2 regions of the Shewanella sp. MMG014 genome follow, and region 1 is predicted to be linked to the other one. Evidence: predicted binding sites of a transcription regulator. Region 1 holds the regulator's gene; the other holds the start of a gene.

Region 1 (15,425 bases):
ATTAGCTAATGCCGCATAAACACTATCAGGATCAATATCACTGGTTGTTTTTAGTAACTGCTTCTCTTGAATACTTCGTTTTATAGTTACAATCAGCTCAGCTGCATTGAATGGCTTAGTAATAACACTATCAGCACCTTTCTTCATTGCATCAACAGCGGTATCAACCGTGGCATAAGCTGTCACAATGACAACAGCCATAAAAGGATTAAGTTGACGCAAATTTGAGATAGCTTCAACACCTGTCATACCTGACATCACTAAATCTAATAATGCAATATCAAAGGTTTCCTCCTCACAAGCATTAATAGCGGCTTCAGCGCTATCTACATCGGATATTTGATAACCTTCCAACTCAAGAATATCGACCATGTTCCTGCGAAGTTCATAGTCGTCTTCAGCAATAAGAACCTTAACCATTGTGCTCGTTCCTTAATGTAAAATTGATAAGCACTCTAGTGCCAACACCTTTTGCGCTCATTAGCTGCATACTGCCATGGTGATTACTGACAATTTGCTCACATATAGCCAGCCCAAGTCCCGTGCCCTTCCCAATCGGCTTTGTGGAATAAAATAATTCCGTAGCTCGTGTTAACGTTTGCATATCCATACCTTCGCCGTAATCTGTTATTTCTACAACGACAGCTTGTTCATCTGCTGCTACATTGATATCGATACTGCCATTGGTGTCGCTTGCATCCATTGCATTGTTGAGTAAATTAATCAGCAATTCTTCTAATTTTACTTTTTGACCAGTAACATACACATTGTTATCGCAGTTAACTGTCAAAGTGTATGGAGCAAGTTTATGGCTAAGCAATTGTTTAGCTCCTTCAATCACATCGCAAAAATATACCTTTTGTGAATGACTCAAGTCTGCGCGTGCATAGGTTAACAATTCTTTACTGATGACAGATGCTCTATCAATGCCTAATCTTGCACGCAGGATATAATCTGCTACGCCAACTTGCTGCTGAGGTATTTTTCTCTCAAGTAAATCTAGTGCCAACATTGAAGATGCCAAAGGATTGTTAATCTCGTGAGCAACCCCCATAGCTAAATGACCTATAGCTTTGTATTTATCAGCCTCAACCGCTCGCTTTAATTTAGCTTCTGTTGCCGCTTCTTTTTCAATATCAAAAATTTTTAAGGCTTTATATAAAGTCACTAAAACAAGCGCTGCAGCTAATGTTCTCAATACTGGCACAACAGAATGAAAACTTGTCGGAACCAATCCAGCGAGGACTCCATAGAGTACTAACCCAAAACCTGTAGCAATGAAATATTGGCCGTACTCATGACTTTCTTGACGTAACTGATAACCATAAATAGCAATGCCTATGCCTGCTAGCGTCGCACTACCAAAACCTAACAATACACGAGTATAACTTGCCGCTTCAGAAAAGGTATCAGCAAGTAGTGAGGTTCCTTGATAGAAAAACAGCATTACCAGCGTGTAAATCACAACTATTAAGGCTGTAATTATTTGACCAACTTTAGAGTATGGTTTGGGAATAATACGAAATAACAGCCATGCAAAAATCATCAAACCAGCAAAAGACAGCGATAACTTAATTAACCTCAGCCATTGCACTACATATTGATATTGATTAGGTAACTCATCACGAAATAAAATCACATAAAGCTCTGACCATTCATGGAAAGCATGGGAAAAACCAAATAATGCCAAAGCCCATAAAGTCGATGAGATAGATAGCTGACTATATTTAAAGTTGCGAAAAACCACCACGCAACCAATCGTAAAGAATACGAGGCCGTAAAAGAGGTAAATATTGAAAATGATGAAAGTGTCCATTAAGACACAGTATCAGTTAAGCCTAATTGAATAAGTGATCAGGCTAGCATTAGAACAAGCTAATCACCCAATTTGTTACAGAGTTTTGAACTACATCAAACATAAAAAAGCCGCACTTAAAAGTACGGCTTTGAAGAAAGAAACTAAGAAAAGTTTAACTGACACGAACCACTTTGCCGCCTAAGCCTGCAAACTTATCTTCGATATGTTCGTAGCCGCGATCTAAATGATAAATACGATCAACCGTTGTGACCCCATCCGCCATTAAGCCTGCAATCACTAAGCTGGCAGATGCACGTAAATCAGTCGCCATCACTTGAGCACCATTCATGCGCTCAATACCTTTAATGATACAAGTATTCCCTTCAAGTTCCATTTCAGCGCCCATACGGCTCAGTTCAGGTACATGCATAAAACGGTTTTCAAAAATCGTTTCAGTCACATGACTCGTTCCTTCAGCTAAAGCATTTAACACACAAAACTGAGCTTGCATATCGGTTGGGAATGCAGGATAAGGAGCCGTTTTTATATTAACGGCCTTTGGACGTTTGCCTTTCATATCCAGCTCAATCCAATCTTCACCTGTAGTGATTTCTGCCCCCGCATCTTCTAACTTAGCAAGTACAGCTTCAAGCGAAGATGGATCGGCACTGACACAACGCACGCTACCACGAGTCACTGCAGCAGCAACAAGGAATGAACCTGTCTCAATACGATCAGGCATGACACGGTGCTCACACCCTGAAAGACGCTCAACACCTTCAATTTTTAATGTCGCAGTACCGACACCCGAAATTTTAGCTCCCATCGCTATCAAACAATGCGCTAAATCATTAATTTCAGGCTCTCGCGCAGCATTTTCAATAATGGTTTCACCATCAGCTAATGCTGCAGCCATCAATAAGTTTTCGGTTGCCCCAACGCTCACCATATCCATAAAGATATGCGCACCTTTTAAGCGACCATCGACACGAGCTTTAATGTAGCCTTCTTTTACTTCAATCTTAGCGCCCATTTGCTCTAAGCCTTGTAAATGAAGGTTCACTGGACGAGCACCAATAGCACAGCCGCCAGGCAGTGACACATCTGCAGTACCAAAACGTGCCAGCAACGGCCCTAAAATTAGGATCGAAGCGCGCATGGTTTTGACTAAATCGTAAGGTGCACAAAACTCATTAAGCTTTGCAGCTGAGATGCAGTATTTACTGTTACCTAAATCTGTGACTTCTGCGCCCAAGCATCGTAGTAATTTAAACGTGGTATTTACATCGCGTAAACTTGGTACGTTAGAGACGATAAAGTCAGTTTCAGCAAGCACGCCAGCAAATAGAATCGGCAATGCCGCATTTTTAGCACCAGAAATAGTGACATCTCCAGAAAGTGGCTTACTGGCTTTAATTGTTAATTTATCCACACTGACTCTCTAATTACATATTAAATAATTTTTCACGCTTCCACTGTGTCGGCGTAAATGTTTTGATGGTCAGCGCATGTAATTCACCACTAGCAATATGGTCATTTAATGGTGCATAAATCGTTTGCTGCTGCTTTACTTTGCTCATGCCATCAAAACATTCGCCAACGGCAACAACTTTATAATGACTTCCATCTGAAGTGACATGCACTTCATCAATCGTTAGTGCTTCTGTTAAAATCTGCTCGATTACTTTGCAATCCATGAAATTGGTTACCTTAAATTCAATGCTAGTTTTCTAGAAAAAAGGATTCTAAATCATATAACTCAATGAGTCTTTTTAGATGTTTACTCGGATGTGCCAATCTCCTTGGCTGAGTGGTGTTTTTACTGCTTTTACCTAAACTAACCAGCTCAAGTAAAAAAGCGACGCCTGCGCTGTCGGCATACTCTAAAGCAGACAAGTCTAACACCTGAGTCGAATCAGTAAACAACTCTTGTCGTTTTGGCCATAAATCGATGACCTCTATTTGCCTTAGTTGCCCTTTAATTTCACAAATGTCACCTTGCTGTAAAAACTCAATCACGCAGCATTTTCCTTATCCTGTTTGTAATTGATTTCTTGCTGGGTCTTCTCTTTAAGCATCTCAATCACTGAATCAACCCCTTTTTGGCGAATAAGGTTGGTGATTTCTGACTGTTTAGATGCCAGCAAACTGACCCCTTCAGCGACTAAATCGAATGCTTTCCAACTGTCATCTTTTAGGCGTCTAGCCTTAAACATCACCTTAATTGGCGGACGACCGTCTTCAATGATTTGCACATTTACATCAACAAACTTTTCATTTTCGAATTCACTAGCTGGAGAAAATTGCACTTTTTGTCCAGTATATTCGGTGAACGCTTGCGCATAAGTCGCAACCAGATACCCTTCAAATGCATCAACAAAACGCTCTCGTTGCTCTGGTGTGGTGTCGCGTAAATACTGCCCCATGACTTTATAAGCTGCATACTTATAATCCACATAAGGCATTAACTCTTCGCGCACAATGACTTTCAAATGACTCAAATCAGCATCAATGAGCGCCTTATCAGCATCAAAACGTTCAAAGGTTTTACTGGATACTTGCTGGACTAATTTAAAAGGGTCATGGGTGTCGATCACTTCGCTAGCCTGTACTGGAAAAATGATGACCGCGAATAAGACACAAACACGCCATAAACGTATGAAAAATTGGCTCATGATACTCTCCTATTAATCCTTCGAAGAAACGCTATACAAAAGTTGCCCAATTAAATCTTCTAATATTAATGCTGAACGAGTGTCATGGACTCTATCGCCATCCGCTAGCATCTCAATATCATCATCCATAAAACCTGGGGTTAAGCCTAAGAATTGTTCCCCAAGTAACCCCGAGGTTAAAATCGATAAGCTACTGGTTTCAGGGAATTGATCATATTGCTTGTCCATCGTTAACGTTACCACGGGCACAAGTTTTTTAGTGTCTAAGGTTATATTTGTCACGCGGCCAACGACAACTCCGCCAACTTTAACTGGCGAGCGTACTTTTAACCCGCCAATATTGTTGAACTCTGCCTTTAGAGTATAGGTAGCTTGATTGGGTTTTAGTTCTACGTTGGCAACATTGAATACCAAAATACAAAATGCCAGCAGCCCAGCGAGCAAAAACACGCCTACGAATAATTCTACTTTCCTTGTCAACATACGCTTCAACCACTTAATTTATGAACGTTAAAAATATGACTACTGACCGAACATGATTGCAGTCAGCAAGAAATCTAATGCGAGTACGACCAAACTTGCTTGCACCACGGTCGAGGTAGTGGCTTTGCTTATCCCTTCGGGGTTTGGCGTGACTTCATACCCGCGATATAAAGAAATCCATGTCACAACCACACCGAAGAAGGTACTTTTAATCAAGCAATTTACAATATCCTGACGCCACTCAACCGACGCTTGAAGAATTGACCAAAAAGACCCGCTATCAATGCCTTTCCATTCTACCCCCACCAAATGACCACCCAATATTCCAACAAGGCAAAACATCATGGTTAATAATGGCACTGAAATCACTCCAGCCCAAAAGCGAGGTGCGATAACTTGCTTCAACGGATCAACGGCCATCATTTCAAGACTAGACAATTGCTCGGTAGATTTCATTAATCCGATTTCAGCTGTCAATGCTGAACCCGCTCGACCAGCAAATAAAAGAGCTGTGACCACTGGGCCAAGTTCACGCAATAAACTCAAGGCAACCATAGGCCCTAGGCTTTCAACAGTACCAAAATCAGCAAGTACGGTATAACCTTGAAGCGCTAACACCATACCAATGAATAAACCTGATACGACGATAATCACCATTGAGCGCACACCAAGCACATAAATTTGCTTGAGCAGTAAAGGAAGCCCTTTTTGCAATCTAGGTAAATGGGCAATTGCCCCCCACAGCATAAGACCTGCTCGCCCTAAACCAGCGATAAAATCTAATGCGTAGCGACCGATGTTTTCAATGCGGTTAATCACTCCCATTGAGCATCTCCTGTTGGTAATCTTCGGCAGGAAAATGAAATGGCACAGGGCCGTCAGGATTACCTTTGATAAATTGCTCAATTTGACGATTATCAGAAGCACGTAATTCTTCAGGAGTTCCTGAAGCAATGACTTTTTTCTCCGCGATGACGTAAACATAATCGGCAATACTCAGCACGGCGTCCACATCATGAGAGACCACCACTGAAGTTAAATTTAAGGTATCTGATAATTCGCTTATCAATTTCACCAGCATGCCCATGGAAATAGGATCTTGGCCAGCAAATGGTTCATCATACAAAATCATTTCAGGTTCTAGTGCAATTGCCCGCGCCAACGCTGCCCTTCTCTGCATTCCACCAGACAGTTCATTAGGGTGCATCTTTGCTGCGCCTCGAAGTCCAACCGCTTGTAGCTTCATTAACACAATTTTACGAATAAGCTCTTCAGGTAAGCCTGAATGCTCTCGCAGGGCAAATGCGACGTTATCGAATACATTCATATCGGTAAATAACGCACCACTTTGAAAAAGCATGCTCATTCGTTTCCGTAATTCGAATAATTGCGGACGTGTTAATTGATGAACATTTTCACCACTAAAAAGTACCTCACCACTGTTAGGCGTTAATTGGCCACCAATCAATTTGAGTAAGGTTGTTTTTCCGATGCCACTCGGGCCCATAATCGCTGTCACCTTCCCTTTGGGAATGCTCAAGCAAATATCATCAAAAATAACACGTGATCCACGATTGAACCCCATGTGGCGAACTTCGACCAATGGCATTGCTGAATCTAATAATTTGGAATCGGATATTGAAGAAATAATAGCCTTCCTGGCGCATGTGGTGTAGAGCTGAATTGTACGAAATTGTGTAAGAACCTACAACAAATCAATCACCATGAGTTACAATCCACAACAATTATCGCATCAGCTCATATTTTTGTTAAAATCCTGCACAAATATCGCTATTAACACACGTTTTGGAACCACATGCTTTTTAATATTTTAATGCTAATCGCTGGATTAGGCGTATTAGTTTGGAGCGCAGATCGCTTCGTATATGGCGCAGCCGCTTTCGCTAGAAACCTTGGCCTACCTCCAATGCTGATTGGATTAACCATTGTGGCCATGGGAAGTTCTGCTCCTGAAATGTTTGTGGCTGCAACAGCGTCGATGGAAGGGATGAGCAATACTGCCGTTGGAAATGTTCTAGGTTCAAATGTTGCTAACATCACCTTAATTCTTGGTATTACTGCACTATTAGGTGCTATATCAGTTAGCTCACAAACCCTTAAACGTGAAATTCCGTTAATGTTAGCGGCAACTGTGTTAGCCGGATACCTCATTCATGACGGTATGCTAACCCGATTTGAAGGCACAGTGCTTTTGGTCGCTTTCTTCTCGTTAATGGGTTATTTCATCTGGCAAGCACTGAGAAATAAGCAAATAGATCCATTATCTGACGAATCTGATGCAGAGATCCCTAAAAATGTACCTACATTACATGCTATTATCTGGATTATTGTTGGCATGGTTTTGCTACCGCTTTCTGCTGACTGGATGGTAACCGGCGCTGTAGGCATTGCAAAGACATTTGGGTTATCAGATTTAGTCATTGGTTTAACCATTATTGCAGTGGGAACAAGCTTGCCTGAATTAGCAGCATGCGTAGCTGGCGTATTAAAAAAAGAAGATGATCTCGCAATTGGTAACATTGTGGGTTCGAATCTATTTAATATCCTAGCGGTACTTGCTATACCAGGATTGATTGCCCCAGGGGAAATAGATGCCAATGCTGCTGGCCGTGATTTTTACATGACACTTGGTACCAGTGCAGCCCTTGCTGTGCTCGTATTATCAAGTGGAGCGAAGAAACAATTAACTCGCTGGCATGGCGCCATATTATTAGTCGTCTTTATTGCGTACCAGATTGTCTTATTTCAATCTCAATAACGGGGCATAAAGATGGGTCACTCACCATTGTTAAAGACTCATTAGCATTGGAAAATAACGAGAAACATATGATAAATCAAACACAGTTGCGTCAATGGGGTCGTCAAGTCATTGATATTGAAAAAACAGCGTTAGATAACCTATATCAGTACGTTGATTCAGATGCCTTTGGCCAAGCTTGTGAACTAATTTTGCAGTGCAAAGGTAAAGTGATTGTCATGGGCATGGGTAAATCAGGCCACATTGGCAATAAGATTTCAGCCACCTTGGCCAGCACAGGAACGCCTGCATTTTTTGTTCACCCTGGTGAAGCAAGCCATGGTGACCTAGGTGCACTGGCTAAAAATGATATTATCTTAGCAATTTCTAACTCTGGTGAGTCGAGTGAAATTTTAACCTTGCTACCCGTTATTCAGCGCATGGGTGTTCCAGTGATTGCGATCACGGGTAAGCCTGAATCTAACATGGCGCGGTTATCTAAACTGCATCTTTGTATTGAAGTACCAGAAGAAGCTTGTCCATTAGGATTGGCGCCTACTTCAAGCACTACCGCAACCTTGGTAATGGGAGATGCCCTAGCCGTCGCATTATTGCAAGCCAGAGGCTTTACTCGTGATGATTTTGCATTATCACACCCAGGTGGATCATTAGGACGTAAACTCTTACTTAAAGTATCAGACGTCATGCATCAAGGAAGCGATGTTCCGCAAGTTAATAGCCAGGTTTGCATCACAGAGTCACTATACGAAATATCCAATAAAGGACTAGGCATGACTGCGGTTATTGATGATAACCAACAGTTAGTCGGTATCTTCACCGATGGTGATTTACGCCGAGTGATTGATGCCGAAGTCAATTTACGCACCACGCCAATCTCACAAGTGATGACCCCTAATTGCATTACCATCAGAGCTGATATTTTAGCAGCACAGGCCTTACAAGTGATGGATGAAAAAAGTATCAACGGCTTAATTGTTGTTGATGAAAATCAACGCCCAATTGGCGCACTTAATATGCTTGATATGGTAAAAGCAGGAGTCATTTAATATGTCGAATAGTCAAGTTCATCAAGGATTATATGGCCCTGTATCAGACGATATTTGGCAACGCGCTAAAAAAATCAAACTCCTGATCTGTGATGTTGATGGGGTCTTTTCTGACGGGCGTATATATTTAAGTAACGCAGGCGAAGAGTTGAAAGCTTTCCATACCCGTGATGGTTACGGTATTCGATCGATTTTAACTAGCGGTATCAGTGTTGCCGTTATCACAGGCCGAAAGTCTGCCATTGTCGAAAATCGAATGACGGCGCTAGGTGTTAGCCATATCTATCAAGGGGTAGACGATAAGCTCACACCATTTACAGAGTTACTCAGTATTTATAATGTAACGCCAGATGAAGTTGCCTATATCGGTGATGACATGGTTGATTTACCCGTTATGAAAGAAGTGGGCTTAGCTGTTTGCGTAGCAGATGGTCACCCATACGTAAAACAACATTGCCAAATGATCACTCGCATTAATGGCGGTAACGGCGCTTTACGTGAGTTAACTGATTTACTGCTTGTTAGCCAAGACAAATTCGAAACAGCCCACGGAATGAGTATATGAGCCGTACCACCCTCGCTATTCTCGGCTTCTTTGGTGCAGCATTAGTTTTATACTGGCAAGTGCAAGTGAAGCGTAGTCAAATGGAAGCCAATAAGCTTCCCGATCCCGCGCGTCCAGAATTCATCGCTAATGACTTACGAAGCACAGAATTTAACGAGCAAGGATTAGTACAAAGCCGGGTGTCAGCAAAACACATGGAACACTTTCAGCAAACCAATGAAACCCTATTCACTGAGCCTGTATACCTTATCTATCCAGAAAACGGCGAAGCTGAGTGGCAATTAACCGCTGAATTAGGCAAGCTTAATAAAGAAACTGGTAAAGTGGTGCTAGAAAAAAATGTTATTATTGATGCAATAAACATCAATGAACCAGTACAATCGCTAACCACAAGTATGCTTGCATTAGATTTAAATACCATGATCATGACGTCTGATCGACAGATTAATGTCTCAGGACAAGATTTTAAAATACAAGGCTTAGGCCTTTATGCTGATTTAAATGCCGAAGAGTTAGAGCTTTTAAGTCAGGTAGAAGGAACATATGAAGCAAAGTAAAACACTGACATTTTCACTCAATAAGCTTATGAAAACAGACTTTATTAGAAAAAGTATTCTGGGTATGAGCCTAATGGGATTGAGCTTAGTGACAGTCACCGGCGCTCATGCCAAAGAAGGTGATTTACAACAAGAGCTTAAAGTCGCTGCCGTCAGCCAAAAAGCAGATATTAAAAACAACCAAGTGATTTTCTTCGGCCCAGTGAATGTGACGCAAGGCACCATTAATATTAATGCCGATCAATTACGTGCATTCAGTGAAGAATCAGGTGGCAAAAAAACCATGATTGCGACAGGTAATCCAGCCACATTCTCACAAGAACTCGATGATGGCCGTATCGGTACCGCAAGTGCAAACGAAATAAAATATGAGCTTTCGACCAGTATTTTAACCTTAAAAGGCAATGCAAAACTTGACCAGGCAGGCAGTCAGGTTACTGGTAATCTCATTAGCTATAATATTGATAAACAGCAACTGATCGCTGAAAGCACAGGTGAAGGAAAAGACAGAGTTATCACAATTTTTCAGCCAGAAAATTACCCTGACTTGAATAAAGAAAACGAAGAACTTGATAACTCAGACGAAGCGCCGTTAGAAAATAATGATTCGCTTGATAACCCAGATGCTGATACGACTGACAATGCATCTAACAATGTAACTGAGAATCAAACAGTGACTCCTGAGGCAAATGCTGTTGAAACTAACACTGATGCCCTCCTTGAATCAGTCACCCCTCAAGAATCTGATATTCAAAACTCAACCAATGCAGACATAACGACCCCTGCGGCAGAGCAAAAGCAATAATGACACAAATTACCTTAACAGCTGAGAACTTAGCAAAAAGCTATAAAAGCCGCCAAGTTGTCAAAAACGTTAGCCTAACCGTTAAAACGGGTCAGATTGTTGGTCTTTTAGGGCCAAATGGTGCAGGTAAAACCACAACCTTTTATATGGTTGTTGGCTTAGTCAAAAGCGATAAAGGTCGTATTTTGATTGATTCTGACGACTTGACTGCAGACCCAATGCATTTACGTGCTCGTAAAGGTATTGGTTACTTACCTCAAGAAGCCAGTATTTTTAGAAAACTCACTGTGCACGATAACATCATGGCAGTGCTGCAAACCCGTAAAACCTTATCGAGTGAGCAACGAATCGAAGAGTTAGAGCACTTATTAGAAGAGTTCAATATTACCCATATTCGTGACAGCCAAGGTATGGCTCTATCAGGTGGTGAACGTCGACGTGTAGAAATAGCACGCGCTTTAGCCGCCAATCCTAAGTTTATTTTATTAGATGAACCATTTGCGGGTGTTGATCCTATCTCTGTGATAGATATTAAGAAAATTATTCAACAACTAAAAAATCGTGGTCTTGGCGTATTGATTACCGACCATAATGTCCGTGAAACACTTGATGTATGTGAGCGTGCGTATATTGTCAGCCACGGAGATTTAATTGCTGAAGGTACGCCTGCTGAGATCTTAGACAATCAGCAAGTCAGGTCAGTATACTTAGGTGAGCAATTCAAGCTATAGTTAGCATTCTTTAGTGTACAAGCATGGCATTTTCGCGGCCAACCAGTCCCACTTTTTAGCGTTATACACTAGACTCAAAACGTAACGCTAATTTTTGGCAAAGTAGAACCCAAGTTCGGTTAAAGTCTAGCTAACACTTACAAAAGTGCTAGACCCATAACATTGTAGTCGCGATGATGAAATTCAATTAGGGATAAGCGGTAAATGAAAGCCTCACTCCAACTTAAAATGGGTCAACACCTGACAATGACCCCGCAGTTGCAACAAGCCATTCGCTTATTGCAACTTTCCTCTTTGGAGCTACAGCAAGAAATTCAGCAAGCACTTGACTCAAATCCTCTTCTTGAGCTTGAGGATGAGTTTGCCAAAGCAAAAGAACCAGTCAAAGACAATGCTCAGCAAACTGACACCGATTTTAGCGATAACAGCCAAGTCAGCGTAGAAAAAGACACCTCATCAGTCGATACCACAGAGTCACTTACGAAAGAGTCCATGCCTGAAGACTTACCAATGGATACCACTTGGGATGAAGTCTACACCGCCTCTCCTAACTCAGGTTCTGGCGCTGTAAGCCGTGATGACGATATGCCATTTCAAGGTGAAACGACTGAAGGTTTGTACGAACATTTAGAATGGCAAAAAAACTTAACCCCATTTTCTGAAAATGACCTCGCCATTGCGACAGCCATCATCGACGCAATTGATGATAGAGGTTACTTAACCCAATCAACAGAAGATATTCTCGATGCACTCGGTCTTGAGGATATTGAACTTGATGAGGTTGAAGCCGTATTAAAGCGTGTACAACATTTTGATCCAGTGGGTGTCGCTGCAAGAAATTTAAGCGAATGTTTGATGATTCAATTGGGACAATACCCAAGCGAAATCCCTTGCATAGAAAATGTAAAATTACTGATATCTGAACACCTAGATTTAATAGCAGGCCGTGATTTCAGATTACTAATGCGTAAAACCAAGCTTAAAGAAGATGATTTACGCGAAGCGATTCAATTTATCCAAACACTGAACCCTCGCCCAGGGTTACAAATTACTCCAATCAAAGATGAGTACGTCATCCCAGATGTCACAGTGTTTAAAAAGAATGGCCGTTGGGTCGTTGAATTAAACCCAGATAATATGCCTAAAATAGGCGTAAATCAGCAATATGCGGCCATGGCAAAAGGCTCAGCCAATCAAGCTGACAGCCAATTCATTCGCGGTCACTTACAAGAAGCCAAATGGTTTATTAAAAGTATTGAAAGCCGCAATGAAACCCTGTTAAAAGTGGCAAATTGTATTGTTCAATTCCAGCAAGGTTTCTTTGAGTTCGGCGAAGAAGCCATGAAGCCTATGGTATTAAATGATATTGCCGAAGCGGTAGAGATGCATGAATCGACCATCTCACGGGTTACAACTCAAAAATATATGCACACCCCTCGCGGCCTTTTTGAACTAAAATACTTCTTCTCTAGCCACGTAAGTACCGATGATGGCGGAGAGTGTTCTTCTACAGCAATCAGAGCCTTTATCAAAAAGCTGGTCGCCGCAGAAAACCAGAAAAAGCCACTTAGCGATAGTAAAATGGCGACGCTACTGGCAGAACAAGGGATCAATGTTGCTCGGCGTACGATCGCCAAATATCGTGAAGCAATGCTCATCCCTCCCTCAAACCAACGCAAAAGCTTATAAGCCTTTGTTATTGGAGGATGATCTATGCAAATTAACCTGACTGGACACCATATCGAAATTACTCAATCTTTACGTGAGTATGTGCAAACTAAGTTTTCAAAGCTTGAACGTCACTTCGAACAGATCAATAATGTTCACGTTGTGCTCAATGTACAAAAGTTACAACAGATTGCCGAAGCTAAATTGCACCTCAAAGGAGGTGAAGTTTTTGCCGTATCTCAAAACGCAGATATGTATGTCGCAATTGACGCCCTGATAGACAAATTAGACCGTCAGGTAATTAAACACAAAGAGAAGTTAATTAAACACTAACGATGGAACTTCGCACCATCCTGCAGCCGGCGTGCACTACCTGTGCCACTCCGGGCAGTAAGAAAAAGGTACTGGAACTTATCAGCAATTTAATGGCTGACCAGTACCCTACTCTATCTTCACAAGCTATTTTCGAAAGTTTAATAGCACGTGAAAAAATGGGTAGCACAGGTATCGGCAATGGCATTGCGATTCCACATGGGCGTTTAGACGACATTGAATCGCCGATCGCTATTTTGATCAAATGTGAAGAAGCTATCGACTTTGATGCTATTGATAAGAAGCCAGTAGACATTTTATTTGCCTTATTGGTTCCTTCTGAGCAATGTCAGCAACACTTAAGCACGTTATCAAGTATGGCTGAGAAATTAAGCGATAAACTCATCCTTAAAAGACTTCGAAAGAGTCATGACGCTACAGAACTGTATCAGGTTATTACTGCATGAAACTTGTCATCGTATCAGGACGATCGGGCTCAGGTAAGTCAGTTGCTTTAAGAGTGTTAGAGGATTTAGGTTATTACTGTGTTGATAACCTACCTCTCCCACTGATTGGCAGCCTACTAGAGCAGCTAAAAGGAAATAACGAACTTGTCGCCATCAGTGTTGATGTGCGTAATATCGAAGAGCAAGGCAAAGTATTAGAGCAGCAAATCGCTTTGTTGTCCGACGATACCACGATCATTAGTTTATTTTTAAATGCCAATGATCAAGTACTGCTTAAACGATACAGTGAAACACGTCGATTACACCCGCTGTCAAAAAATCAAATCTCATTACAAGAAGCGATTCAACTTGAAGGTCGATTGCTCGAGCCAATCGCCAAAATGGTTGATCACTACATCGACACATCTCAGCTGAATATTTACGATTTGAGCGATCAAGTCCGACAAATTCTTATGGGCAGTGTTGATAAAGAATTAGTCATTCACTTTGAATCATTTGGATTCAAGCACGGTATGCCTACTGAAGCCGACTTTATGTTTGATGTCCGCTTTTTGCCAAACCCACATTGGGAGCCTGAGTTAAGACCATTAACGGGTCTTGATCAACCAGTACAAGAATTCTTAGGCAGACAACCCCTAGTCAATAAGTTCATCTGGCAGATTGAGAATTTATTTGATACTTGGATGCCGCATCTTGAGCGCAATAATCGCAGTTACCTTACCATCGCGATTGGCTGCACAGGTGGACAGCATCGCTCGGTTTATATTGCAGATCAACTCACACAGCGCTTCAGTAACAGTAAACACCAAGTTAGCGCTCGCCACCGAGAGCTCAACCTGTGACGATGAATATCTCCAGAGAAATCACCATCAGTAATAAACTTGGGCTTCATGCTCGAGCGGCAACAAAATTAGCTATATTGGCTACAGAATTTAAAGCCTGCATTACCTTGATTCAAGGTGACAAACAAGCCAGCGCTGCGAGTGTGTTAGGGTTGTTAATGCTAGAAAGTGGTATAGGGAAAGTGATTACTGTTGAGGCTGAAGGCCCTGATGCGCAGCAAGCACTAGATGCGGTTTGCCAACTGATTAACGACAAATTTGACGAAGAAAGCTAATCCTTTTATATGATTTAACGCTTTCAGGCCAACTCGTTGCTAGTTATCACTTACTAGCAAAACATTGAAACTTACGACTTTAAACCGCTAACAGCCATGCTTTATTAACCTCATATCCTACTCGGGAATACGCTTAAACTAAGCTTTTGCGCTGCTCAAAGCGCATTAAACCAATCAACAGCAAATTATCAACAACAAACAGTGATAGTTAACTATAATAATCTCATGACCCACACCATAACCTGCTTACTTTTTATACAGCAATCAACGCCATATTAGAAACTGCTTCTCCCTTTACACACTGTTAAGTTAATATTAGCAATCGAATTTTTGAGGAGTGGCGAATGAGTATCGAAGTGATAGATAGCGAACTTACAGAACAGCGCCTAAATCAGCTCACCCAAGCACTTGGTAGTGGTATG
Region 2 (15,425 bases), on a different contig from region 1:
TTGCCGCATTTAAATTTTTGCTCAGCCCCATCCAAATACCTAATGGAATGGCGATAATCGCGGCTAATAAAAAACCTGACATCACGGTAATCAAACTCGTACCAATCTGATCAACAAAGGTTTCTTTACCTGTATAAGCTCGTGTCTTTGGCACATAAGTTGGATCTTTTGCCACGCGGGCTTCATTACGCACTTTTTGACGCTCATAGAAAGCTGCCGCTTTTTCTCGTTCAGCCACATGTTCTTGGTAAAGCGAGTCGAACTGAGCTACAACAGCCACTGGCCCCGGAAACTTACCCAACGAAGTGTTGATGTTATTTGCGCTGATAGACCATAAGACTAAGAACACGGTTAAGCCAATAATGGGTAACAGTAACGTTTTACTCATTTGACCTAGTTTCGAAAGCAACACGTTGGCAGATGACTTATCCATAGGAAGCCTCTGGGTAATTTTTGCAATGGTTGACATAGCTCTATCCTCACTTCGATAGCTGTAAATTACAGCTTATCGCCTTGTTTTAGACCAATGCTGAACTTATTGATGTAAGCATTAGGCGCGCTCCCGTCATACACGATATCGTCAATAAAGTGCTGCTGAGGTTTTTTAAAGCCAGTTTCAGTTGCAAAGTCTGGGAAATGTTTTGCATCAATGGTTTTGTCATCAATTAAGGATTGAGCAGCTTTAGCATAGATATCTGGGCGATAAACTTTCGCAGCAACATCTTTGTACCAATCATCAGGTTTATCTTCAGAGATCTGCCCCCAGCGACGCATTTGCGTTAAATACCAAATCGCATCTGAGTAATATGGGTAAGTTGCGTTATAACGGAAGAACACATTGAAGTCTGGAACCGCTCGCTTATCGCCTTTTTCATATTCAAATGTGCCGGTCATACTATTAGCAATGACATCGTAATCAGCACCAACATAATTAGATTGCGATAAGATTTTTACAGCTGCTGGACGATTGGCATTGTTATTATCATCTAACCACTTAGCCGCCTTAATCAGGGCGCGAGTTAAACGAATCGTCGTGTTAGGGTATTTTTCAGCAAATTCAGCCGTGATCCCAAAAACCTTCTCTGGGTTGTCTTTCCAAATTTCATAGTCGGTAACAACCGGCACTCCAATGCCTTTAAATACGGCTTGCTGATTCCATGGTTCACCCACGCAGTATCCGTAAATAGTGCCAGCTTCAAGCGTTGATGGCATTTGTGGCGGAGGGGTTACAGAAAGAAATGCTTGCGCATCTAATTGACCCGAAGTGTCACCTTTATGAGGCGCATAGTATCCTGGGTGAATACCGCCAGCAGCTAACCAATAACGTAGTTCGTAGTTATGGGTTGATACAGGAAATACCATGCCCATTTTGAACGGTTTACCAGCTTCAGTGTATTCCTCGACAACAGGTTTCAGCGCATCAGCTTTAATTGGATGAACAGGTTTGCCATCGCTATTTTTAGCGATGTTAGGTTTCATTTTTTTCCAAATATCATTGGATACCGTAATGGCATTACCGTTTAAATCCATCGAAAAAGGCGTAATAATATGCGCTTTAGTACCATAACCAATAGTGGCAGCTATTGGCTGCCCTGCCAGCATATGCGCGCCATCTAAGCGACCATCAATAACACCGTCTAATAACACCTTCCAGTTAGCTTGGGCTTCAATCGTGACGTATAGGCCTTCTTCTTCAAAGTAACCATTCTCGTAAGCGATAGCGATAGGCGCCATATCAGTTAATTTGATAAAACCAAAAGTCAGTTCTTCCTTTTCTGGAAATCCGACCTCAGCCATGGCTGGCAATACGGCAGAAAAAGACATCACCAGTAATGTCTGTTTAAGTGCTTTTTTCCAATTCATCTTTAAATCCTTGTTAAGTGTTAAATAGGTAAAACAAAAAAGGCGCTAACTACCCCCTAAGGAATAATCAAGCGCCTTTGCTTAAATTAATTTACGACTAAAAAATGATTAATTTTCACGTTTAAGACCAAAAACAATCAAAAACGGATAAATAAAATACAATTATAATCAGCCAATATGTGACCATTACTATTCAGCTAACGTGCCAACTTAGTAACACACTGTTTTAAATGCAAATTTTAAAATAACCTATCAACATACCTATAAAGGGTAGTGCTAATTTAGTGCAAGATAAATAAAATCGCACCTAAATGGGTATAAAATACGAGTCGTTTTTTGGATTGAACAACAATGGAGCAATGCAAGCCTTAATATTGGATTAGGCTGATAAATCGACGTCCCTTAAGCCTTGCTAATCGAGTAAGAAAGAAAATAAAGAAAGGCTTATGAGTGATGAGTTAAATGCTAAGTGAAAAGAGCGAGAGAGTGAGAAAACTAAAACCCTGATACAGACACGTAATAGATGGCACTATCTTCTGTTTATACCGATGAGCTAGCGATGAACTCAGGCTTAATATGACTAATGTGTTAGCAAAAAAAAACCACTGCTTAGCAGTGGCTTTAATATAATTTACAACAAACAGAGTTAACGCAAGGTATTAACCTAGAACAGCCAACAATACACCAGCAGCAACAGCGCTACCCAGTACACCCGCGACGTTTGGTCCCATAGCATGCATCAATAAGAAGTTTTGTTGGTTTGACTCTAAACCAACCTTATTCACAACACGTGCGGCCATAGGTACAGCAGATACACCAGCTGCACCAATCAATGGGTTAATCTTACCACCTGAGACTTTAGACATCAGTTTAGCCATCAACACACCAGCAGCTGTGCCGATACTAAATGCGACAGCTCCTAAGACTAAAATACCTAAGGTTTCGATACGTAGAAACTCTTCAGCCTGCAATTTAGAGCCCACTGCTAAACCAAGGAAAATAGTGACAATGTTAATTAATTCGTTTTGAGCAGTGCTTGATAATCTATCTACCACGCCACATTCACGCATTAAGTTACCTAGACAGAACATCCCTACTAAAGGCGTTGCTGCTGGTAAGAATAAAATGGTCATTCCCACTACCATCAATGGGAAAATAATTTTCTCTTTTTTACTGACTTCACGCAGCTGTTCCATCTTAATGGTGCGTTCAGATTCGTTAGTCAATAAACGCATGATTGGTGGTTGAATTAACGGTACTAACGCCATGTACGAGTACGCAGCAACTGCAATAGCCCCCAATAAATCTGGGGCTAGTTTAGAGGCTAAGAAAATGGCTGTTGGGCCATCGGCGCCACCAATAATCGCAATAGCCGCAGCATCTTGCATAGTAAACTCAAACCCAGGCACTAAATTTAATGCAATTGCACCAAGCAAGGTCGCAAAAATACCAAACTGCGCCGCAGCACCTAATAGTAAGGTTTTCGGATTAGCAATCAGCGCTCCAAAGTCAGTTAACGCCCCCACGCCCATGAAAATCAGTAATGGGAATATGCCTGTTTCAATACCAACATAGTAGGCATACCAAAGTAGACCGCCTTCGTCGGTAAACCCCGCATTAGGAATATTCGCCAAGATAGCACCGAAACCAATCGGCACTAACAAAAGTGGCTCGAAGCCTTTAGCAATGGCGAGATATAATAATGCCCCGCCAATTGCCATCATAAATAGTTGATCAGGTGCGAAGTTAGCAATACCTGTCTCAGACCAAAAGGCCATTAATCCTTCCATGCTATCTCCTACCTCTTACGCTAGTGCCAGTAATGGTGCGCCAACTGCAACTGCATCGCCCTGTTTAACCGCGATATTTCTGATCACACCTGTCGTTTCTGCTCGAACTTCGGTTTCCATCTTCATTGCTTCAAGGATTAATACCACATCACCCTCATTAACATGGTCGCCATCATTCACCATCACTTTGAAAATATTGCCTGACAGCGGTGCGTTCATCGTGACTTTAATTTCATTACTCGCCGGCGTTAATGGTGCAAGCGGAGCTGGCGCTTGAGAACCAGCCGTTGATGAAGTGGGTACAATTTGGCTAATATCTCCACCTTCACTGACTTCCACCACAAAATTTTGCCCTTGGACATTAACGGTATAGGTTTCAGGCCCTTTGTCTTTTTTATCAGCAACAACCGCAATATCATCAGCACTTGGAATAGGCTCAAATGCGTCCGGATTACCACGGTTAGTTAAGAACTGTAATCCAATTTGATTAAATAACGCATACGTCATCACATCATCATCAGTTTCTGCCGCTAAAGTAATATTGTCTTTCTTCGCAATATCAGCCAACTCTTGGCGTAACTTATCTAGCTCTGGTGCAATAAGATCGGCAGGACGACATGTAATGGCCTCACCACCGTCTAGCACTCTAGCCTGAAGTTCAGCGTTAACTGGTGCAGGTGTTGCACCATACTCACCTTTTAATACGCCTTCAGTTTCTTTAGCTAGGGTTTTATATCGCTCACCCATTAGGACATTAATTACTGATTGAGTACCTACAATCTGTGACGTTGGCGTCACCAAAGGTAAGAAACCAAGATCTTCACGTACACGAGGGATCTCTTCTAATACAGCATCCATTTTGTCTGCAGCGCCCTGCTCTTTGAGCTGGTTTTCCATGTTGGTTAACATGCCACCTGGCACTTGTGCACGTAAAATGCGTGAATCAATACCTTTAAGCGCACCTTCAAAACGAGCATACTTTTTACGAACTTCTCTAAAGTAAGCTGCAATTTCTTCTAACAGCGCCATGTCATAGCCAGTTGAGCGGCCATTATCTTCAGCCATTGCGACTAAGGTCTCTGTCGCTGAGTGTCCATATGTTTGGCTCATTGACGAAATGGCGGTATCAAGTACATCAATACCCGCTTCAATTGCTTTTTGATAAGTTGCAGTGCTTAAACCCGTTGTAGCATGACAATGCATAGACACTGTTAAATCCGTTTGAGATTTAAGTCTGCTAATCAGGTCAAATGCTTCCATTGGTTTGAGTAGACCTGCCATGTCTTTTATACACAATGACTCACAACCCATGTCTTCAAGGTTTTTAGCCATATCAACCCAAGTATCAACGGTATGAACTGGGCTAGTTGTAAACGAAATAGTCCCTTGAGCATGACCACCAACCTGTTTCACCGCTTTAACAGCCGTTTCTAAGTTACGAACATCATTCATTGCATCAAACACACGGAACACGTCAACACCGTTAGTATGCGCACGCTCCACAAAGCGAGTTACTACATCATCAGCATAATGGCGATACCCCAAAAGGTTTTGACCACGTAACAACATTTGCTGCGGCGTATTTGGCATGACCTTTTTAAGTTCTCGGATACGATCCCACGGATCTTCTCCTAAATAACGAATGCATGAATCGAAGGTCGCGCCTCCCCATGATTCAAGTGACCAATAACCGATTTTATCCAGTAAAGGAGCGATAGGTAACATATCGTCTAAACGTAGGCGTGTTGCCAAAATAGACTGATGGGCGTCTCGTAATACTACATCTGTTAACGCTAAAGGCTTGCTCATAATTACTCCTAAACTATTAATCTTTGGCACGATACTGATGAATAGCAGAAGTGATTGCTGCTACTAACTTAGGGTCAAGTGTCGCTGCTGATGCAGGTGCTTGCGCTATTGGCGCCGACGCTGCTGCAACTTGATTCTCTGACTTGGTTAATCTGGCGACGATAGTGATACCGACGATTAACAAGCTTAAAAAAATAAAGACTAAGCTCATCCCCATTATCATCACGCCTAAGGCGTTAAATAATTGCTCAGATATTGAAGTCATACATCCTCTCTTGTCTTAGTGTTCAATCAGTCATTGCACACAGGATCCGTTCTGATTACATACGCCAATAATGAAGTCATATATGCAATTAACTCACGCACCAAAAGTAGGCATTCATTAATTCACAAACGGCATTCAGAATAAATATTCAGTCTATCTTAACTAATTTATGATTATAAAAAAGCTAATCAACCAGCTAATTTAGTTATATCAAATTCTTCACTGACGAAAAATATAACTAATCTATAACAATTTATCCAACACTTTGTAAATTGGTCAGACCAAAAATAATAAAATTAAAAGGGTATAGGTGATAATTCGATAATTAAAATGAGACTTTTATGAGAATAATTTAATTTTGATGGGTTTATGAAGAAAATGACAAGATTATGACGACTTCTAACTAAAAAGTGATATCAAGATAAAGAACAACCAATCGCCCTAAAGAAGTGCAGATGAAGTAAAAAGCATAAATATGTCAATTTTATCGTGATTAATTGACTATTTATTACAATCGAGCAGTTACATGGTAAATCATGCTCCTTAGTGTGCCTGTTGCCAATAGATCAACGCTGATGATCCATGTTAAGAGTGATTTCACCTAAAAGAGTACCAATATAGATAAAGCGTTTGTTGAGTTGCAAAAAAGATCCCCCTTATCCGCAGACTCTATATAGAGCTCAAACGCATGCTAACCAACATCAAGCGAATTAAAAGCTGTTAACACGTATAGAACGGCTGAAAATATAAACAGCATTAAAACGACGCTGGCGGCCTAGAAAGGAAGGTAATTGAATTTAACACTGTGAAAGCTTTGTTCTATTACGCAAAATGAAAATAGAAAAGTGACACTTAAATTGAGCAGTGACGAACCAGCAATAAAAAATGCCCTGTAGCAAGCTACAGGGCATTCTCTAATAATGGTGCGCGTGGGAGGATTCGAACCTCCGACCGCCTGGTTCGTAGCCAGGTACTCTATCCAGCTGAGCTACACGCGCAAATCTTTTATATCGCTCGGTTAACACGAGCTTGCTCATTGCTAATGAGCTTAGTTGCATGGTTTAGATTATGCAAATAATGGCGGAGAGGGAGGGATTCGAACCCTCGATGGGAGTTAAAGCCCATACTCCCTTAGCAGGGGAGCGCCTTCGGCCACTCGGCCACCTCTCCGAACAATAATGGTGCGCGTGGGAGGATTCGAACCTCCGACCGCCTGGTTCGTAGCCAGGTACTCTATCCAGCTGAGCTACACGCGCAAAATTTGGTACAAAAGCAAATAATATCAATGGTGCGCGTGGGAGGATTCGAACCTCCGACCGCCTGGTTCGTAGCCAGGTACTCTATCCAGCTGAGCTACACGCGCATCGTATTGATATTGCTTTTTTAAATAGTAATGGTGCGCGTGGGAGGATTCGAACCTCCGACCGCCTGGTTCGTAGCCAGGTACTCTATCCAGCTGAGCTACACGCGCATCGTTTACTATTTTTAAGAAATGGCGGAGAGGGAGGGATTCGAACCCTCGATGGGAGTTAAAGCCCATACTCCCTTAGCAGGGGAGCGCCTTCGGCCACTCGGCCACCTCTCCGTTTTCTTGGGCGGTATATTACTGTTTGAAGAAAATAAGTCAAACCCTTTTTCAGAAACTATATTCATTTGAACTGTTTTTAATCACATTGCCGACATATGCCACAATATTTATCAATTCTTTTACCCGATTTTTGTTTTTATAGATAAAAACAATAAACCATCATTTTTGTAGCCATCATCGTCATTCATTAAAATGAAGTAGATAAACCTGCCCATAAACTAAAAATCAACTTATTTGATAATAATTGTGTGCATAATGATTAGAGCAAATAAATGAAGATCGAAATAATTAGAGGGTTAGAACAACACTCAAGTCGTCAACGACTCAAAGATAAAAAAGAAGCATCACAGCAATGATGATTAAAAACGTTTAAAAATGATTAAAGCAACAGCGATAGCTTCCATTGTTCCAGCATTATTTACCATCCAAAAACAATAAAGCCAGCTTTCGCTGGCCTTATTCGTATAGCTAACAATTCTGATTTATCAGAAATTGCCCCCTTCTGGGGTCGTATTGCCAGATTTTTCTGACTGGATACGTTGGTAAATTTCTTCACGATGAACTGATACTTCTTTAGGTGCGTTTACACCGATACGTACCTGATTACCTTTTACGCCAAGCACAGTAACTGTAACTTCATCACCTATCATTAATGTTTCGCCTACACGGCGAGTCAAAATCAGCATTCGATTGCTCCTTTAGTCCAATCAGCATACACCAGCTTCTATCCGTAATATGCGCGTTTTAATATAGTTAGCTTAATACAAATCATTAGTAACGACACTAAATCAATAAAATTTTTAAGCTTTTTACTGTAAAAAATCAAAAAATAAAGAAATTCGGTATTTTTAAAGTCCGATTGTTTCAAGCTGTTAACATTTGACGTTCATTCTTTAGACAAAGCTAAAACAGAACCTTCAAAACAATTTGTCGCTTTCATAACCAAATAAGCATAAAAAACTATACTTACATGATTTTCAGTGCGTTAAATCTGTTTTTATTCAAAAATGTGGTTTCGTAATACCGCTGTCATTATTACGTTTCTACTATGCCAAACCTTGAACAATCACTCAAGCCATAAAGCAACTAACAATCACTGGTAAATCAATCACATTTTTACCCGCTACCAATATTAGATGCTTTATGTTCATTGCTCTATGAGAGTGACTTTAATCTTAATTAACCGTTAGCCTAAACGCTCTGTTAACCAAGGCTGAACTAATGCTAGTGCATCATCAAGTTTCTCTGGTTGCGTACCGCCAGCTTGAGCCATATCAGGACGACCACCACCTTTACCACCAACTTGCTGAGCGACCATAGCAACAAGCTCACCTGCCTTCACTTTACCGACTAAATCTTTACTCACACCAGCAATAAGATTAACTTTACCTTCATTAGCAATACCAAGCACAATAATGGCTGAGTTTAGCTTCTGCTTAAGTTCATCTTGTAAACCACGTAATGATTTAGGATCAACACCTTCAAGCTTTTTAACAAGAACTTTTACGCCGTTTAGTTCAATGGCTTCACCAGCAATATCTGCACTAGCTGCAGCAGCTAACTTATCTTTTAGCTGCGACATTTCTTTTTCTAGTTGCTTCACTTTATCAAGTTGCGCTTTAAGCTTAGCAACAACTGAAGCTGAGTCAGACTTTAACAATGAAGCCGCTTTATCAAGTTGTGCTTGCTGCTCAGCAACATACTCCATTGCTGCAGCGCCAGTTACCGCTTCAATACGACGAATACCCGCCGCAATACCGCCTTCAGAAGTGATTTTGAACAAACCAATATCACCTGTACGGCCAACATGTGTACCACCACAGAGTTCAATCGAGAAATCACCCATAGTCACAACGCGTACTTCACTGTCGTACTTTTCGCCAAACAAGGCCATAGCGCCCTGCTCTTTTGCCTCATCAATACCCATCACAGCAGTTTTTAGCTGATGGTTACGACGGATTTGGGTATTAACCATATCTTCTACTTGCTTGAGCTCTGCAGCAGTTACGGCTTCGAAGTGCGCAAAGTCAAAACGTAAACGCTCAGGGTTAACTAAAGATCCCTTTTGATTTACGTGAGTTCCTAAAACATTACGAAGGGCGGCATGTAATAAGTGAGTCACCGAGTGATTTAACTGTGTACGGTGACGTAATTTCTTATCCACTTCTGCAGTGACTTTTTGGCCTACAGTCAATGTACCTGCCGTTAACTTACCTTCGTGACCAAATGCTTGACCGAAGATTTGTGTATCAGCAACTTCAAAAACATTTTCGCCAATTGAAAGTAAGCCTTTATCACCTACCTGACCACCTGACTCTGCATAAAAAGGGGTGTTATCTAATACGATTACCGCTTCTTGACCTGCTGCTAACGTCTCGACTGATTCACCACCAACATAAATTGCAGAAACACTGCCTTCACCGTTTAATTCGGTGTAACCACAAAACTCAGTTTCACCTTCGATTTTAAGACCAGTATTATAATCAGTACCAAAATTACCAGCAGCTTGTGCACGGCTTCTTTGCTCAGCCATCGCAGCTTCGAAACCGGCTTCATCAACGGTAATATCACGTTCACGACAGACGTCAGCTGTTAGATCCACTGGGAAACCATAGGTATCGTAAAGTTTAAAGGCTGTTTCACCATCTAAAACGTTAGTATCTAACTCGTTTAACGCAGCATCTAAAATACCTAATCCACGCTCTAGTGTTCTGGCAAATTGTTCTTCTTCAGCTTTTAACGATTTTTCAATAATCGCTTTAGCTTCAACCAAACTTTTACCCGCATCGCCCATGACTTCAATTAGGGTAGGCAGCAATTTAAAGAAGAACGTATCGGTTGCACCTAACTTATTACCGTGACGCACTGCACGACGAATGATACGACGCAATACATAACCACGGCCTTCATTCGACGGCATCACACCATCAGCAATTAAGAATGAACAAGAACGAATATGGTCAGCAATTACGCGCAGTGATTTATTTTCTAAATCTTCAACCCCAATAATCTCCGCCGCTTTTTTGATTAACGCTTGGAAAATATCAATTTCGTAGTTTGAGTGTACGCCTTGCATGATAGCTGCAATACGCTCAATTCCCATACCTGTATCGACTGAAGGTTTTGGTAGCGGTTTCATTTCACCGTCAGCTTGACGGTTGTACTGCATGAAAACGATATTCCAGATTTCAATGAAGCGATCGCCATCTTCTTCTGGTGTACCAGGGCGGCCGCCCCAAATGTGCTCGCCATGATCATAAAAGATCTCTGAACATGGACCACAAGGACCTGTATCACCCATTTGCCAGAAGTTGTCAGAGGCATAAGGAGCGCCTTTGTTATCACCAATACGAATAATATTTTCAGCAGCAACACCGATTTTCTTATTCCAGATTTCAAAGGCTTCGTCATCAGTATCGTAAATAGTGACACAAAGTTTTTCTGTTGGTAATTTCAGTGTTTGGGTTAAAAAGTTCCACGCATATGAAATGGCTTCTTCTTTAAAGTAATCACCAAAACTAAAGTTACCTAACATTTCAAAGAAAGTATGGTGACGGGCGGTGTAACCTACATTATCTAAGTCATTATGCTTACCACCAGCACGGACACAACGTTGCGATGTCGTTGCACGTGAATAACCACGATTTTCCAATCCTAGAAAAGCTTCTTTAAATTGGTTCATACCCGCATTTGTAAATAATAACGTTGGATCGTTATGTGGTACTAACGAGCTACTGTCGACAACTTGGTGTCCGTTGTTACCAAAATACGCTAAAAATGCGCTTCTTAATTCTGTGGTGGTCTGAAACATGAAATCGCCCTAAATGGATAAATTCTATTTATCATGAAGCTGAATATCAGCTTTAAATTGGCAACATTATATACTTAAACAAACTGAAGGTGCGAGATCCAAGCGTATTTAGATTAGCGATTTTCTTGCTATGAGGGGCGATTACTGTAATCGGTTAATTGGTTTTTAATAATCTGTGCCGTAATACGAGCTAAATGACGTCTTTAATGAAGTCATATCTTTATGCGCGGCGTTCGATCACATATGCCAATGAATAGAGCACTCACAAAAAAATCGCGGCCGACTCATGTCGACCGCGATAGTTATTTTCATTACTGTTAAAACGTGATTAGAACACTTCACCTGTTTCTAAATCGATGTTTTCATCCGACTCGGCTGGTGCCGCTTCTTTTTCAGTGCTTAATAGCATTTGACGTAAATTTGCTTCAATTTCTTCAGCTACTGCAGGGTTTTCAACTAGGTATTTACCCGCATTTGCACGGCCTTGACCAATCTTGTTGCCTTGGTAGCTGTACCAAGCACCAGCTTTCTCAACCAGCTTGTGTGCTACACCTAAATCAACGAGCTCACCAGTACGGTTAATACCTTTACCGTAAAGAATTTGGAATTCAGCTTGTCTAAATGGCGCTGCAATTTTATTTTTAACGACCTTTACTCGAGTCTCGTTACCTACGACAGCGTCGCCGTCTTTAATCGCACCTGTACGACGAATATCTAAACGTACAGAAGCGTAGAATTTAAGTGCATTACCACCCGTTGTGGTTTCAGGGTTACCAAACATAACACCAATTTTCATACGAATTTGGTTAATGAAAATAAGTAGCGTATTTGACTGTTTTAAGTTACCTGCAAGCTTACGCATTGCTTGGCTCATCATACGTGCGGCAAGGCCCATATGAGAATCACCAATTTCACCTTCAATTTCAGCTTTTGGTGTTAATGCTGCAACAGAATCGACAATGATTACATCAACAGCACCTGAACGTGTTAGCGCATCACAGATTTCAAGCGCTTGCTCACCAGTATCAGGTTGTGAACATAATAGGTTATCAATATCGACACCTAGATTTTTTGCATAGATAGGGTCTAGAGCATGCTCAGCATCAATAAACGCACACGTTTTGCCTTCACGTTGTGCTGCAGCAATAACTTCAAGTGTTAACGTTGTTTTACCCGATGATTCTGGACCGTAAATTTCAACGATACGTCCCATTGGTAAACCACCAGCACCTAAGGCAACATCCAACGAAAGCGAACCTGTAGAAATGGTTTCAACATCCATTGTGCGATCAGCGCCCAACTTCATGATTGAACCTTTACCAAATTGCTTTTCAATTTGACCTAATACAGCATTCAGCGCTTTCTCTTTATTTGGATCTGCTTTCATTCTCTTTATCCCTTTAAGGTGACTCAGTTCGAATAACGAACTTGGTAACGAATAAATTTGTCTGTTTCGTAATATGAGCTCAGTATACTGTATAATCATACAGTATCAATAGTTACTGTATAATTTTTTTCCTTTTTTTTACCTTACTATTATTTACACATTAAAAATCATACAGTTAATAACGAAAATATATTAATAACGATAAATAGTAGACAAACAAAACCACTGTATACAGTACTTCTAAGTTGGGTAAATACCTGAGTTTACAACAATAAGTATTGTTCAAAAAATCAGTAAACAAGGGCAAGACGGCATAGCATCGTTGCGATTCTATTGGGTATCAAATCAATTGTTGTTAAGATGACCGCCTATATTGACCCAGACTTAGCCTAATTCAAAATAAAGTAAGAGCAATCACTTAATGACCGTAAATGAAGACCCAAATTTAGAAAAGCACACTCCCATGATGCGCCAGTATTTAACGCTGAAAGCACAGCATCCTGAAATGCTGTTGTTTTATCGTATGGGAGACTTTTATGAATTATTTTATGAAGACGCTAAGCTGGCATCGGAACTGTTAGGTATCTCATTAACTGCACGTGGAAAAAGTGGTGGTAACGCGATTCCCATGGCAGGACTTCCCTACCACGCCGTTGAAGGTTACCTCGCAAAATTGGTTCAAATTGGTCAATCTGTCGCTATTTGTGAACAAGTCGGTGACCCTGCTACAAGTAAAGGACCAGTTGAGCGTAAAGTTGTAAGAATTGTTACCCCAGGTACCTTAACCGACGAGGCCTTACTACAAGAAAAGCAGGATAACTTACTTGCTGCGGTATATCAGGGTAAGAGTGGATTTGGCTACGCGACTTTAGATGTTTCGTCTGGTCGATTTGTTATTGTTGAACTTGAAAATGAAGAAACACTAGAAGCTGAACTGCAACGTACCAGTCCTGCAGAATTGCTCTACAGTGAAGATTTACTTGACCGCCAATTAATTGAAAATCGCAAAGGCATACGTCGAAGACCTGAATGGGAGTTTGATTACGATACCAGCATTCAATTACTTCTAGAGCAATTTGGTACCAAAGATCTTCATGGATTTGGTATTACAAATGCTAGGCTTTCGCTACAAGCAGCTGGCTGCTTAATGCAATATGTCAAAGACACACAAAAAACAGCTTTGCCTCATATTAATAGCATCACCATGTTTAATCAGGCTGATACTATCATTCTTGATGCTGCCACCCGCCGAAACTTAGAACTTACTATTAATTTATCTGGCTCACGTGATAATACCTTAGCTTGGGTACTCGATAAGACAGCGACGCCGATGGGAAGTCGTATGTTGCAGCGATGGATCCACCAACCGCTGCGTGACCAACAGCATATTAGCCAAAGGCAACAAGCAGTTGCTGAGTTAATTGATACGGGGTTATATGCAGACTTACACCAGCAATTAAAAGCCCTTGGCGATATCGAACGTATCATGGCGAGGCTAGCTATTCGCAGCGCACGCCCACGAGATTTTGCCCGTCTTCGCCAGGCGTTGGCTTTATTACCTGAAATTCAGCAAACTTTAGGTCACTGCCAACAAAGTGAACTCCATCGTCTAGCCAATTTATTAGGCGAGTTTCCAGAGCAGCAACAGCTATTGGAAAATGCGATTGTCGATAATCCGCCTATGCTTATCCGTGATGGCGGCGTAATTAAAGCGGGTTACAACGCGCAGTTAGATGAATGGCGTGGCCTAAGTGAAGGGGCATCTGATTATCTAGTACAATTAGAAAACCGTGAAAAAGAACAAACAGGCATCAATACCTTAAAGGTCGGCTACAACCGGGTTCACGGCTACTATATCGAAGTGAGTCGCTTACAATCAGATCAAGTTCCTTTGAGCTATCAGCGTCGTCAAACACTAAAGAATACCGAACGCTACATCACACCAGAGTTAAAAGAATACGAAGAGAAAGTGCTATCTAGTCAAGGAAAGGCATTAGCGATTGAAAAGCAGCTTTGGGAAGAGTTATTTGATTTACTTTTACCTAAATTGCATGAACTACAACTGTTTGCCCAAGCTGCATCCGAATTAGATGTGCTAAGCAACTTTGCAGAGCGAGCTGAAACACTGGATTATCATTGTCCAGAAATCAGTAATGACATTGGTATTCATATCGAGTCTGGCCGTCATCCTGTGGTCGAATTAGTTAGCCAAACACCATTTATTGCCAACCCTGTCACCCTCGCGCCTAAGCGAAGAATGCTTATCGTAACAGGGCCCAATATGGGGGGTAAGTCGACTTATATGCGTCAAGTTGCGTTAATCACGCTTATGGCTCATATAGGTAGCTTTGTACCTGCACAAAAAGCAATTATCGGCCCTGTAGATCGAATATTTACACGTATCGGCGCCTCTGACGATCTCGCTTCTGGACGTTCTACTTTTATGGTCGAAATGACAGAAACCGCTAACATTCTTCATAATGCTACAGAGAAAAGTTTAGTTTTAATGGATGAAATCGGTCGAGGTACTTCGACCTATGACGGTTTATCTCTAGCTTGGTCAGCAGCAGAGTATTTAGCTGAAAAAGTCGCAGCGTTAACCTTATTCGCAACCCATTACTTTGAATTAACCCAGTTGCCAGAGCAAATAACTGGCACTGCTAATGTACATTTAGATGCCGTTGAACATGGTGACACGATTGCATTTATGCACGCAGTGCAAGAAGGTGCAGCCAGCAAAAGTTATGGCTTACAAGTTGCTTCACTAGCAGGGGTACCAGCCCACGTCATAAAAGCGGCGAAACAAAAACTGCATATGCTTGAAAGTCGTGACTTTGCTAATAACAATCAAGTACCGATTCAAGAAGCATTAAACCTGACATTACCTGAACCCCAGTCATCTGCTGCAACAG

What was found. Region 1 encodes sigma-54, which starts transcription at its own class of promoters, with help from an activator protein. Its sites were predicted from a motif close to GTTGGCACGNNNNTNGNNT; they were not measured.
Region 2: a site for sigma-54 is predicted at 2,055-2,073, ahead of J8L86_RS08860 (CmpA/NrtA family ABC transporter substrate-binding protein). Genes of this name have one in related genera too.

The regions. Positions count from the first base shown of each region.
Region 1 covers NZ_JAGJDZ010000003.1:198,550-213,974, reverse strand. Annotated here, with positions in the region: gene J8L86_RS06210 (response regulator) at 1-420, opposite strand, end outside; gene J8L86_RS06205 (HAMP domain-containing sensor histidine kinase) at 413-1,816, opposite strand; gene murA (UDP-N-acetylglucosamine 1-carboxyvinyltransferase) at 1,971-3,230, opposite strand; gene J8L86_RS06195 (BolA family protein) at 3,244-3,495, opposite strand; gene J8L86_RS06190 (STAS domain-containing protein) at 3,521-3,817, opposite strand; gene J8L86_RS06185 (ABC transporter substrate-binding protein) at 3,814-4,473, opposite strand; gene mlaD (outer membrane lipid asymmetry maintenance protein MlaD) at 4,486-4,956, opposite strand; gene mlaE (lipid asymmetry maintenance ABC transporter permease subunit MlaE) at 4,996-5,781, opposite strand; gene J8L86_RS06170 (ATP-binding cassette domain-containing protein) at 5,768-6,565, opposite strand; gene J8L86_RS06165 (calcium/sodium antiporter) at 6,773-7,735, shown strand; gene J8L86_RS06160 (KpsF/GutQ family sugar-phosphate isomerase) at 7,804-8,781, shown strand; gene kdsC (3-deoxy-manno-octulosonate-8-phosphatase KdsC) at 8,783-9,346, shown strand; gene lptC (LPS export ABC transporter periplasmic protein LptC) at 9,343-9,903, shown strand; partial or broken gene lptA (lipopolysaccharide transport periplasmic protein LptA) at 9,968-10,450, shown strand; gene lptB (LPS export ABC transporter ATP-binding protein) at 10,708-11,439, shown strand; gene J8L86_RS06135 (RNA polymerase factor sigma-54) at 11,644-13,128, shown strand; gene hpf (ribosome hibernation promoting factor) at 13,153-13,440, shown strand; gene ptsN (PTS IIA-like nitrogen regulatory protein PtsN) at 13,443-13,886, shown strand; gene rapZ (RNase adapter RapZ) at 13,883-14,728, shown strand; gene J8L86_RS06115 (HPr family phosphocarrier protein) at 14,731-15,003, shown strand; gene mgtE (magnesium transporter) at 15,348-15,425, shown strand, end outside.
Region 2 covers NZ_JAGJDZ010000004.1:292,038-307,462, reverse strand. Annotated here, with positions in the region: gene J8L86_RS08865 (ABC transporter permease) at 1-433, opposite strand, end outside; gene J8L86_RS08860 (CmpA/NrtA family ABC transporter substrate-binding protein) at 499-1,824, opposite strand; gene J8L86_RS08855 (sodium ion-translocating decarboxylase subunit beta) at 2,523-3,653, opposite strand; gene oadA (sodium-extruding oxaloacetate decarboxylase subunit alpha) at 3,669-5,462, opposite strand; gene J8L86_RS08845 (OadG family transporter subunit) at 5,479-5,727, opposite strand; tRNA gene J8L86_RS08840 (tRNA-Arg) at 6,649-6,725, opposite strand; tRNA gene J8L86_RS08835 (tRNA-Ser) at 6,806-6,897, opposite strand; tRNA gene J8L86_RS08830 (tRNA-Arg) at 6,907-6,983, opposite strand; tRNA gene J8L86_RS08825 (tRNA-Arg) at 7,014-7,090, opposite strand; tRNA gene J8L86_RS08820 (tRNA-Arg) at 7,122-7,198, opposite strand; tRNA gene J8L86_RS08815 (tRNA-Ser) at 7,221-7,312, opposite strand; gene csrA (carbon storage regulator CsrA) at 7,801-8,001, opposite strand; gene alaS (alanine--tRNA ligase) at 8,502-11,126, opposite strand; gene recA (recombinase RecA) at 11,455-12,513, opposite strand; gene mutS (DNA mismatch repair protein MutS) at 12,935-15,425, shown strand, end outside.